3 regions of the Nocardioides ultimimeridianus genome follow, and region 1 is predicted to be linked to each of the others. Evidence: predicted binding sites of a transcription regulator. Region 1 holds the regulator's gene; each other region holds the start of a gene.
What was found. The regulator LexA, encoded in region 1, represses DNA repair genes until DNA is damaged. The targets are predictions, from matches to a motif close to TCGAACANNTGTTCGA.
Positions count from the first base shown of each region.

Region 1 (3,722 bases):
CCGATGACGGTGAGGGTGCCGGGGATCGCCTGCCACGCGCCCTGCCCGATGCGGAACCGCCCCGAGTAGACGGTGTCGAGGCGCGGGTGGACCACGCCCTTGCGGAGGTACTCGTGGGTCACCAGCAGGTGCGGGTACGCCGCCCCCGCGCTCGTCCCGCTCGCCCGGCCGCCGTCGCCCCACCTCCACCGGTAGCTCGGCGTGGCCTCGATGGTGATCCGCCTCCCCAGCAGGGTGACGGTCTTCGTGGTCGGGCCGGTATTGGTCGTGTAGAAGTTCGTCCGGAAGTTGACCAGGGTCCGGCCGTTGACGGGCTGGATCATCAGCGGGCTGCCGGGCCAGGACAGGCGCCGCATCGCCTGCGCCACCTGGCCCGGGCTCGGTCCGAGGCCGGCCATCGAGTCGCTCGACGTCTGGCACACGGTGCGGGACGTGCCGTCCGACAGGTGCTCCGTCATCTGGAACCCGTCGCCCACGTTCATGCCGGGACACGCCACCGGCTGGCAGGCCCCCGCGGAACCAGGCGCGCACACCTCGCTCACCCCGACGACATCGACCGAAGTCCCAACAGGGGCGCTGCCGCCGTGCGAGCGGTCCTGACACTCGACCGCTGCAGCGATGAGGGTCGCGCCCCCTGCACACGATCCACCGCCGCGAGCCTGGGCCGGAGTGTCGACGAAGAAGAAGCTCACGTAGACGACCAACAGCACGGCGACACCGCGACGCAGCATCACTTCACGACCCGAATGAGCGTGGCGACCCGCAACCCGTCGCCCTGCTTGACCAAGGTGATCTCCAACATCGTCGGACCACCCGGGAACGACCCTTTGACGGTGCCGGACTGATCGACGATCCGACTCGGGCGACTCACCGTTCGGACGTGCCACCTGCCCGAGGCCGCGCGACCGATCGACACGATTCTCGACTGCCCGCCGACGACCTTCCGGCCCGCCGCGTACACCGCTTTCACCACTTCAGCGGCGACAGAGCAGCTCTTGCACCTTCGCAAGTTCATCCGCTGCCATGCCGCCGGGTTGCCGGTGCGCTCCATGGCATCCATCGCGTGCACCCACCGCCGCAGGAACTCCTGCGGGGTCTCGACCGCGGCAGCGGTCGTGGTGGGCGGGGAGACGGTGGGGCTGGGCGAGAACCGGGGCTGCGGGTCTCCCCCGCACCCGACCAGCAGCAACAGCAGGACGGCGATGCCGACGTACTTCATGGAACCCTCCCGAGGCGGATTGCCCAGAACGTACGCCGAAGGCACCCCGCCCGGCCACCCTCGGCCCGCCGCCCTGTGGAGGAACAGCGCGAGGGGCCCGATCCGCGCAGGATCGGGCCCCTCGTCTTCCCCTACGTCCGCCGGGGTCGAGGCGACGGACGAGCTGGTCGTGCCTCAGTTGGGCACGCGGATCTGCTGACCGACGTAGACCATGCCGTCGTCGATCGGGTTGAGGTCCTCGAGGCGCTGCACCATGTCACCGGTCTGCGTGCCGTGGGCCGCGGCGGCGTCGCCGGCGATGTCCCACAGCGTGTCGCCGGGCTGGACGGTGACCAGGTGGACGTCGGGCGTCCCGGAGTGGCTGCCGGCGGCCGAGGCGGAGGCGACCATCAGGGCGACCGCGAGCACCGCCAGCAGCGAGAGCGCGAGGACCACGAGCCGGCCGCGGCGGGTGAGCCGCACCTGCGGGCGGGAGACGTACGCGGGGCTGAAGCTGATGGTGCTCATGGTGACCTCCGGGGAAGGGGTTGCTGGTCGGTGTGCCCTCACTCTGACCGAGGCCGCCGACACAACTTCTGGGCCCGGCTTCGATCAGACGTTCGATCGAACACATGGACGAGCATAGAACACGCATTCGACACAATCGCGGCATTTCGTCGCACGCGTGTTCGACGGCGTGTCGCGACACGCCGGATCGAACACCTGTTTGAGATCCGGGGTGATCGGGGTTACGTTCGACCCATGACCAAGAAGGCTGTTCGCCCCGTGAGTGAGCTCCCCGACGGTCCGCCCGACGGCACGGGCCTCACCCCACGCCAGCAGCGGATCCTGACCACGATCAAGAAGGCCATCGACAAGCGCGGCTACCCGCCGAGCATGCGCGAGATCGGCGAGGCGGTGGGCCTGACCAGCACCTCCAGCGTCGCCCACCAGCTGCGCCAGCTCGAGGCCAAGGGGTTCGTACGCCGCGACCCCCACCTGCCCCGCGCCATCGAGGTGTTCCTCCCCGAGACCCTGATGAAGCGACGCCCGCTCAGCGGCATGACCCAGGCCGAGTCGGAGTACGACGAGACCGCCATCAACGACTCCGCGCCCGCCCCGAGCAACGTTCCGCTGGTCGGCCGGATCGCCGCCGGCGGACCGATCCTCGCCGAGGAGCGGGTCGAGGACGTCTTCCCGCTGCCGAAGCAGCTGGTCGGCGACGGCCAGCTGTTCCTGCTGGAGGTCAGCGGCGAGTCGATGATCGACGCCGCGATCTGCAACGGCGACTACGTCGTCATCCGCCAGCAGGCCACCGCCGAGAACGGCGAGATCGTCGCCGCGATGATCGACGGCGAGGCCACCGTGAAGACCTTCCAGCGCAAGAACGGCCAGGTGTGGCTGCTGCCGCACAACCCGGCCTTCGAGCCGATCGACGGCACCCACGCCACGATCCTGGGCAAGGTCACCGCCGTGCTCCGCAAGGTCTGACGCCGACGCCGCGCTTCTTTGCCTCTCCCGGGTCCGCCCGGGGATGCCGATCCCCTAGATTCAGCAGGTGATCCGCATCTCCGGACGGGCCCGCGTCCTTTCCCTGGTCATCACCGCGTCGCTCGCGGGCCTCGGCGTCACCGGTGCGAGCCAGCCGGCCCACGCCTCCCCGGCCACCGCCGCGATCCACCAGCCTCCGACGACGACCCGGGCGCAGGCCGCCGCCGAGCTGTCCCGGGCCGAGTCCCTCTTCGGAGGGAGCCGGGCCGCGTCCCGCCTCGCGCAGAGGCACGAGGACGCCACCCTGCTGTTGCGCGACCTGCGGGCCGCCTATCCCGCGCTGTCCCCCGATCAGCGCACCCAGGCCGACCGGATCCTTGCGCGGCCGGGGCCCTCCGACAGCGACCCCGACTTCCCGGTGGTCTACACCGGCACCGAGCACGAGGAGTGCAGCACCAGGCTTCCCCTCTGCGTGCACTACGACCTGTCGACCGAGGACAGCACCAACGGCGTCGACCCCACGGACGGTGGCGACACGAACAAGGATCCCGACTACGTCGACGAGGTGCTCGCGACGATGGAGCACGTCTGGGACACCTACGCCGCCGCCGGCTACCGGATGCCGCTCGTCGACTCCGCCAGCGCCGACAACGGCAGCCTGGGCGGCATGAACGCCGACCAGACCGACATCTACCTGGGCGAGCTCTCCCGCTACCACCTCTACGGCTTCTGCACGAGCGACGACCCCGCGCTGAACACCGGGTACGCCGGATCGGCGTACTGCGTCCTCGACAACGACTACGCCCCGGCCCAGTACCCCGGTCACACCCAGCTGGAGAACCTCGAGGTGACCGCCGCCCACGAGTTCTTCCACGCGGTGCAGTTCAGCTACGACTTCTTCGAGGACCCCTGGATCATGGAGGCGACCGCCACCTGGGCCGAGGACGAGCTGTACACCTCGATCAACGACAACATGCAGTACCTGTCCTATGGCGCCGACCCGATCCGCAACCCCTCCCTGCCCCTGGACACC
Region 1 is NZ_BAAHAB010000003.1:27,455-31,176, reverse strand. Features, by position in the region: gene ACYU8V_RS01270 (hypothetical protein) at 1-458, opposite strand, end outside; gene ACYU8V_RS01265 (hypothetical protein) at 731-1,219, opposite strand; gene ACYU8V_RS01260 (LysM peptidoglycan-binding domain-containing protein) at 1,394-1,726, opposite strand; gene lexA (transcriptional repressor LexA) at 1,961-2,689, shown strand; gene ACYU8V_RS01250 (MXAN_6640 family putative metalloprotease) at 2,757-3,722, shown strand, end outside.

Region 2 (3,722 bases), on a different contig from region 1:
CCAAGGGCGCGATGTACCACTACTTCGCGTCCAAGGACGAGCTGCTGGCCGAGATCTACGCGCGGGTGCTGCGGATGCAGACCTCGCACCTCGAGGCGTTCGTGGGCTCGGACGCCCCGATCGCCGAGCGGGTCGCGGACGCCGCGGCGGACGTCGTGACGACCACGATCCACAACCTGCCGAGCACGACGATCTTCTTCCGCTCGCTGCACCAGCTGAACCCCGAGCACGAGCGCGAGGTCCGCGACCAGCGCCGCCGCTACCACGACATGTTCCGCGAGATGATCGTCGCCGGGCAGGAGTCCGGCGTCTTCCGCGGCGATGTGCGGGCCGACCTGGTCGTCGACTACTTCTTCGGCGCGGTCCACCACCTGCCGATGTGGTGGCGCGAGGAGCGGGGCCTGGATCCCGTGGAGGTCGGCAGGGAGTTCGCCACGCTGCTGCTGGACTCGCTGGTGGCGCGCTGACCGCCGCCGCGGTTCTTCGCGGATTCTCAGGTGATCTCCGGGGGCCCGGACGACAATCGAGTCGGACCATTCCCCCTCAGAAGGAGGTCTCCATGACGCTCGATCTCGACGTCATCACCAGCGGCCTGATCGCAGTTCTCCTCGCAGCGACGAGCGTCGTCTTCGTTCTCGGACTGCTCGGCGAGCTGGGCGTGCTGCGCCGCGGCCGGTGTCCCGAGTGTGATCGGCACGTGCTGCGGCGCCAGGGCGGCGAGGACCACGCCTGCGCGATGTGCCGGCACGACCACCTCGCCCACCCGGTGCGCACGCTGCGGCACCCGGTGCGGGAGTTCAGCCAGCACTGAACCTCTGCTGCGCCTGGTTGCTCGGGGCTGGTGGTGGCGGCCGCACCGTAGCTCGTCGGCCCCCACCGTCAAGGACGCCTTCGGCGCCGCTGCGCGGTCGCTTCGCGATCCTTGACTGCGGGTCCCGGACGACGAGCTTGACGGCGCGACAACGGCACGGGCTTCGCCCGCGCCGCCGCTTCGCGGCCGCCAGGGAGTGCGATCGTCTTCGGGGAGTTCTTCCGGCGTGTGGTGCCGGAAGAACTCCCCTCTATGTCCGTCGGTGGAACCGGTAGTCGCCCGTGGCGAGCTTGGTCATGTCGTAGCGGGTGTCGTGGGCTCGGTGATGGTGGTGGGAGCAGAGGAGTACGCCGTCGGCGAGGTCGGTCTTCCCGCCCTGTGCCCAGGGTTTGAGGTGGTGGGCCTCACACCAGGCTGCGGGTATGGAGCAGCCTTCGGCGCGGCAGCGCTTGTCCCGCAGCCGCATGGCCTTGCGTTGGGGTGGTTCGAAGAGGCGGCGGGCTCTGCCGAGGTCGAGGGGTTCGGACGTGCCGCCGAGGACGGCGGGGATGATCTTGGCGGTGCAGGCGAGCCGTCGTGCTTCGCTGGCGGAGATGACGGTGTCGTCGAGCATCGCGGAGCCCAGCTCGCTCAGCAGGGTTTCGAGGGGGATGGTGACCATGACGGTGGTGGCGTCTCCGCCGTGGTCGGGCAGGCGCTTGGGGTCGAGTAGTTCGAGGAGTCGGCAGAACGCCTCGCCCCTGTTGCGGGCTCGGGTTTGGGTGGCTCGGGGTGAGTCTTGGGCTTCGAGGTAGGTGAGGGCTCGTTCGGAGACGGAGTCGGGGAGGTCGCAGATCCAGCGGGTGATCCCGTTGCCGCGTTTCCTGATCCTGATCGCGACCTCGTCCCGTGCGGCCCGTTCTTCACGTTCCAGGGCTTTGCCCAGTTCGGCTTCTGCGATGTCGGGTGCGACGACTTCGAGGATCTTGGTGCCGAGGACCTGGAGGTCTTTGGGGTCGTAGATCGCTGCGAGCTCGATCAGATGGGCCTCGGCACTCGCGCGAGTGGATTCGTCGACGGCGTCGGAGAGCTTGTCGACCGCGCGGATGATGACCCGGGCCTGGGCCTCGTTCACGTCGCCAGAGCGGAGCGCAGCCGCGGTCAGCGGGTGCCGCTCGAGCGATTCTGCGAGCCGGAGCTGTGCTCGGCCGGCTGAGGCGGTGATGCGGGTGGTGTGGGCGAGCCAGCACCCGGCGTCGCGGGACCCGTGCTCCTCGGCCACATCCGCGGCTGCAGCGAGGACTCGGAGCTCGAGCTCGGCGAGCTGCGCCTTGACGCGCGCCAACTCGACAAGAAGGTCGGCCTTGTCGCGGGTGCGGAGGTAGTCGGCCGGCATGTCCGCGACCACCGTCAGCTCGGCGTGGACGGCTTGGGCGCAGGCAAGGATCGGGTGCAACGACACCGTTCCTGCGACCATGACTAGCTCCCCGAGACGGACTGATCAGCTGCCTTCCATGATACACGCGTTCGAACGATTTCAGAACCCTGAAATCGAACAAAATCGCAGGTCAGGACAGGTTTTGATGGGCGGCCGCGAAGCGGCGGCGCGGGCGAAGCCCGTGCCGTTGTCGCGCCGTCATGCCGCCCGGTAGGGACCCGGGGTCAAGGACGCGAAGCGCCGCGAAGCGGGGCGAGCGCAGCGAGCATCCTTGACGCCGGGGACCGGGCGGCTAAGGTGCGGCCGCCCACCATCAGCCCGAGAGAACACCGTCAGAGAGGGCATTCAGCCAGCACTGAGCCCGGCCGCGTCCACCAGGCTCGGCCCGTACCAGGTGAGCAGCCGCCCGCTGACCAGCTCCGTGGGCACCGTGAAGACCTCCGGCCCGTCGGCCTCCGTGAAGACGTAGGGCTCGTCGGGCAGCAGCACCACATCCGGCCGGGTCGCCTCGATGTCGGCGACCGTGACGCTCGGGTAGCGCTCGGCACTGGTCGCGTAGGCGTTCTCCCACCCGAGCCGGCGCACCAGGTCGGTGACGAAGGTGTCGCCGCCGACGACCATCCACGGGTCCCGCCAGATCGGTACGACGACCCGGCGGGTCACCGGCGGCAGGTCGCCGCACCACAGTCCCTCGACGGCAGGCAGCCAGTCCGGCTCGGGCCAGCCGATGCCGGCGAGCAGGCGGCGGATCGAGGTGACCGCGTCCGGCACGGTGCGGATGTCGGTCACCCAGACGTGGACGCCGGAGTCGCGCAGCCGGCGTACGTCGAGCTCGCGGTTCTCCTCCTTGTTGGCGACCACCACGTCCGGCCGGAGGTCGCGGATCGCCGCCAGGTCGGGATTCTTGGTGCCGCGGACGCGGGTGGTCGCGAGGTCGGCCGGGTGGGTGCACCAGTCGGTCGCGCCGACGACCCGCTCGGGGTGGATCGAGGCGAGCGTCTCGGTCAGGGACGGCACCAGCGACACCACGCGGAGCGCCGGCCGGGCTCCGTCGTACGCCGTGCCGAGGTCGTCGCGGACGCCGGCCATCAGCAGCCGGGGTAGGCCGCCGGACGGGGAGCGATCAGGACCGACTCGACCCGGGTCCGGGGCCCGGGCTTCACGCCGTACGCGAACTGGAAGTTCAGGACCCCGTGGGACCCGTACTTGCTGAGGACCCAGAGGTCCCGTCCCCCGGTGCTGGTGCTCCCGTTGAGCTCCGACATCGGATGCAGCCCGAAGTTGTGCGGGTAGGCGCGGCGCACCTGGCGCAGCGTGGACCCGACACCGATGCCGCGGCGGGTGAGGTCGCGGTCGGTGATGACGACGATGCCGGCCACGCGCATGGCGGGGAACTGGCCCTTCCAGACCACCCAGCCGCGGGTGCGGAGGCGAGGCGCCATCTGGTAGCCCGGCGCGCAGTGGTCAGCGGCGCGGGACACCATGCCGGTCCGC
Region 2 is NZ_BAAHAB010000017.1:89,630-93,351, forward strand. Features, by position in the region: gene ACYU8V_RS15770 (TetR/AcrR family transcriptional regulator) at 1-467, shown strand, start outside; gene ACYU8V_RS15775 (hypothetical protein) at 560-811, shown strand; gene ACYU8V_RS15780 (HNH endonuclease signature motif containing protein) at 1,062-2,267, opposite strand; gene ACYU8V_RS15785 (helical backbone metal receptor) at 2,574-3,317, opposite strand; gene ACYU8V_RS15790 (hypothetical protein) at 3,317-3,722, opposite strand, start outside.
Region 2: ACYU8V_RS15780 (HNH endonuclease signature motif containing protein) is a predicted target of LexA. The motif match lies at 2,306-2,321, and genes of this name have one in related genera.

Region 3 (3,722 bases), on a different contig from region 1:
CGGCGCGGGTCGGGGAGAAACGCAGTGCGACCTGGGCACGATCGCCCGGGAGCAACACTCCGTCGTCGTCCGCGAGGACCTCCCGGCCGAGCAGGGTCGCCCAGAACCGCGCAACACAATCAGCGTCTCGGGCGGCAAACGTCACCGCCGACAGTCCCAGGGTCACGATCACAGGATGATCCACACCGCGACGTTCTGCTGGTCGACGTCTATGTCCGTCGGTGGAACCGGTAGTCGCCGGTGGCGAGCTTGGTCATGTCGTAGCGGGTGTCGTGGGCCCGATGATGGTGGTGGGAGCAGAGGAGTACGCCGTCGGCGAGGTCGGTGCGGCCGCCTTGGGACCAGGGCTTCAGGTGGTGTGCCTCGCACCAGGCTGCGGGGATCGTGCAGCCCTCGGCGCGACACCGCTTGTCCCTCAGGCGCATGGCTTTGCGTTGGGGTGGTTGGAACAGGCGTCGTGCTCGGCCGAGGTCGAGGGGTTCGGACGTGCCGCCGAGGACGACGGGGATGATCTTCGCCGTGCACGCCAACCGGCGGGCCTCGCTGGCGGAGATGACGGTGTCGCCGAGCATCGCGGATCCGAGCTCGTTGAGGAGTCCCTCGAAGGGGATGGTGACCATGATGGTGGTGGCGTCGCCTCCGTGGTCGGGGAGCCTCTTGGGGTCGAGTAGTTCGAGGAGGCGGCAGAACGCCTCGCCTCGGTTCCTGGCTCGGGTTTGGGTGAACCTCGGGGAGTCTTGGGCTTCGAGGTAGGTGAGGGCTCGTTCGGAGACGGCGTCGGGGAGGTCGCAGATCCAGCGGGTGATCCCGTTGCCGCGTTTCCGGATCCGGATGGCGACCTCGTCCCCCGCGGCCTGCTCCTCGCGCTCCAACGCCTTGCCGAGCTCTGCTTCGGCGATGTCGGGCGCGACGACCTCGAGGATCTTGGTGCCCAGGACCTGGAGGTCTTTGGGGTCGTAGATCGCGGCGAGCTCGATCAGGTGCGCCTCGGCCTGGAGACGGACCGATTGGTCGACGGCCTCGGAGAGCCTGTCGACCGAGCGGATGATGACCCGCGCTTGCGCCTCGTTCACCGCGCCTTCGCGCATCGCAGTTGCCGTGAGCGGGTGGGCCTCGAGCGCCTCGGCCAGCCGCAACGCAGCTCGGCCGGCGGAGGCGGTGATGCGGGTGGTGTGGGCGAGCCAGCAGCCGGCGTCGCGGGACCCGTGCTCGTCGGCAACGTCGGAGGAGGCGGCGAGGACGCGGAGCTTCAGCTCAGCGAGCTGGCCCTCCACGCGGGCGAGGTCGGTGAGGAGGTCGGCTTTGTCGCGGGTGCGGAGGTAGTCGGCCGGCATGTCCGCGACTGCCGCGAGGTCGTTCTGAAGAGACCGCGCGCAGGCGAGGAGCGGGTGCAGTGACACCGTTCCTGCGACCATGACATGCTCCCCGAGACGGACTGATCAACTGCCTTCCATGATACATCTGTTCGAACATTTTCACCACCCCGGAATTGGACAAATCCCCAGGTCAGGACAGGTTTTGTGGGCGGCCGCGTAGCGGCGGCGCGGGCGAAGCCCGTGCCGACTCCGCGCCGTCTCGCCGCCCGGTCGGGACCCCGGGTCAAGGACCGCGAAGCGGCCGCGCAGCGGCGCCGAAGGCGTCCTTGACGCGGGGTGCCGGGCGGCTAAGGTGCGGCCGCTAGAGACCAGCCCGAAGATGGCGAGCCGCGCACCAGCAGTCACCTCATGCAACACGTGGACCGGGCGGCTCGACCCCGACCTCGTCCCCGACACTCACCGTGCCGCCCTCGAGCACCCGGAACACCGTCCCGGCCCGCCGCCGGAGCGCCTCCTGCGCGCCGCGGCCGAGGGTGTCGTCGAGCAGCTTGCAGGGGGCGGCGACACGGACCGCCTCGAGCAGCACGTCCCCGATCCGCAGCCGGGCTCCGGGATCACGCGGCACCTCGGCTCCGGAGATCGTCAGGTTGCGCCGGGTCAGCCCGCTCGGCACGTCCGCGCCGAACACGGCGGCGGCCTCGTCCAGGCTCTCCCGGCTCTGCACGGTGACGTGCCGGTGGCGGGTGCCGTGGTAGCGGTCGCCGACGATGCCCTTGCCGGCCTCGACCTCCACGGAGGTCTTCTCCTGCATCGGCAGCCGGCTGGCCTTGGCGATGTGGATCGACTCGACGCGGGCGCTCACCCGCCCAGGCTACGAGGCAGCGAGGATGAGACCCGAGGTCGGCACACCCGTGCCGGCCGTGACGAGCACGTGCTCGGGCGAGGGCACCTGGTTGACCGACGTACCGCGGATCTGGCGAACGCCCTCGGCGATGCCGTTCATGCCGTGGATGTAGGCCTCGCCGAGCTGGCCGCCGTGGGTGTTGATGGGCAGCCGGCCGCCGATCTCGATGGCGCCGTCCTTGATGAAGTCCGGCGCCTCGCCGCGGCCGCAGAAGCCGAGCTCCTCCAGCTGCATGAGGACGTACGGCGTGAAGTGGTCGTAGAGCACGGCCATCGGGATGTCGTCGGGGGTCAGCCCGGACTGGCGCCAGAGGTCCCGGCCCACCACGCCCATCTCCGGGATGCCGATGTCGTCGCGGTAGTACGACGTCATCACGAACTGGTCGCGACCGCTCCCCTGCGCCGCCGCCGAGATGTACGCCGGCGCCTGCGCCAGGTCGCGCGCCCGCTCCGCGCTGACGACGACGATCGCGACCGCCCCATCGGACTCCTGGCAGCAGTCGAGCAGGTGCAGCGGGTCGGCGACCATCCGCGAGGCCTGGTGCTCCTCGAGCGTGATCGGCTTGCCGTAGAAGAAGGCGCTGGGGTTGGTGGCGGCGTGCCGGCGGTCGGCGACGGCGACGCGACCGAAGTCGGCCGAGGTGGCGCCGTACTCGTGCAGGTAGCGGCGCGCCTGCATCGCGACCGTCGCGGCCGGGGTCGAGAGCCCCAGCGGATAGGTCCAGGCGTTGTCGAGGCCGTTGGTGTTGACCTGCTGCGCTGCCCACTTCGAGACCTGGCCGAAGCGGTCGCCGGAGCGCTCGTTGAAGCCGCGGTAGGCGACGACGACGTCCGCGACGCCGGTGGCGACGGCCATCGCGGCCTGCTGCACCGTGGCGCAGGCGGCACCGCCGCCGAAGTTGATCCGGCTGAAGAAGCGCAGCTCCGGGATGCCGAGCTCGCGCGCGACCGCGATCTCCGAGGAGCTGTCCATGGTGAACGTGGTCAACCCGTCGACGTCGGCCGGTGTGAGGCCGCAGTCGGCGAGCGCGTGCCGCACCGCCTCGACGCTGAGCTGCAGCTCCGAGCGCCCCGACTCCTTGGAGAACTCGGTCGCACCGATGCCGACGATCGCGGCCTTGCCGCTGAGCGAGCGCGTCATGCCGCGACCCTGACGGTGCCGATGACGTGGTCGCCGAGGCTCACCGCGCCGACCACCTTGATCGTCGCCACCCCGTCCTCGATCTCGGTCACCTCGCCGGTGAAGGTGAATGTGTCGTAGGGGTACGCCGGCGCACCCAGCCGGATCGCGATGCCCTGGATCTGCACGTCGGGGCCCGCCCAGTCGGTGACGTAGCGCTCGCACAGCGCGGTCGAGGTCAGGATGTTGACGAAGATGTCCTTCGACCCGGCCGCCTGCGCGACGTCCCGGTCGTGGTGCACGTCCTGGAAGTCACGGGTCGCGATCGCGGTGGACACCACCAGGGTCGGGGTGATGGGGAGGCTCCACTCGGGGAGCTTGTC
Region 3 is NZ_BAAHAB010000004.1:160,104-163,825, reverse strand. Features, by position in the region: gene ACYU8V_RS03170 (VOC family protein) at 1-172, opposite strand, end outside; gene ACYU8V_RS03165 (HNH endonuclease signature motif containing protein) at 210-1,415, opposite strand; gene ACYU8V_RS03160 (MOSC domain-containing protein) at 1,723-2,178, opposite strand; gene ACYU8V_RS03155 (lipid-transfer protein) at 2,188-3,360, opposite strand; gene ACYU8V_RS03150 (MaoC family dehydratase) at 3,357-3,722, opposite strand, start outside.
Region 3: ACYU8V_RS03165 (HNH endonuclease signature motif containing protein) is a predicted target of LexA. The motif match lies at 1,454-1,469, and genes of this name have one in related genera.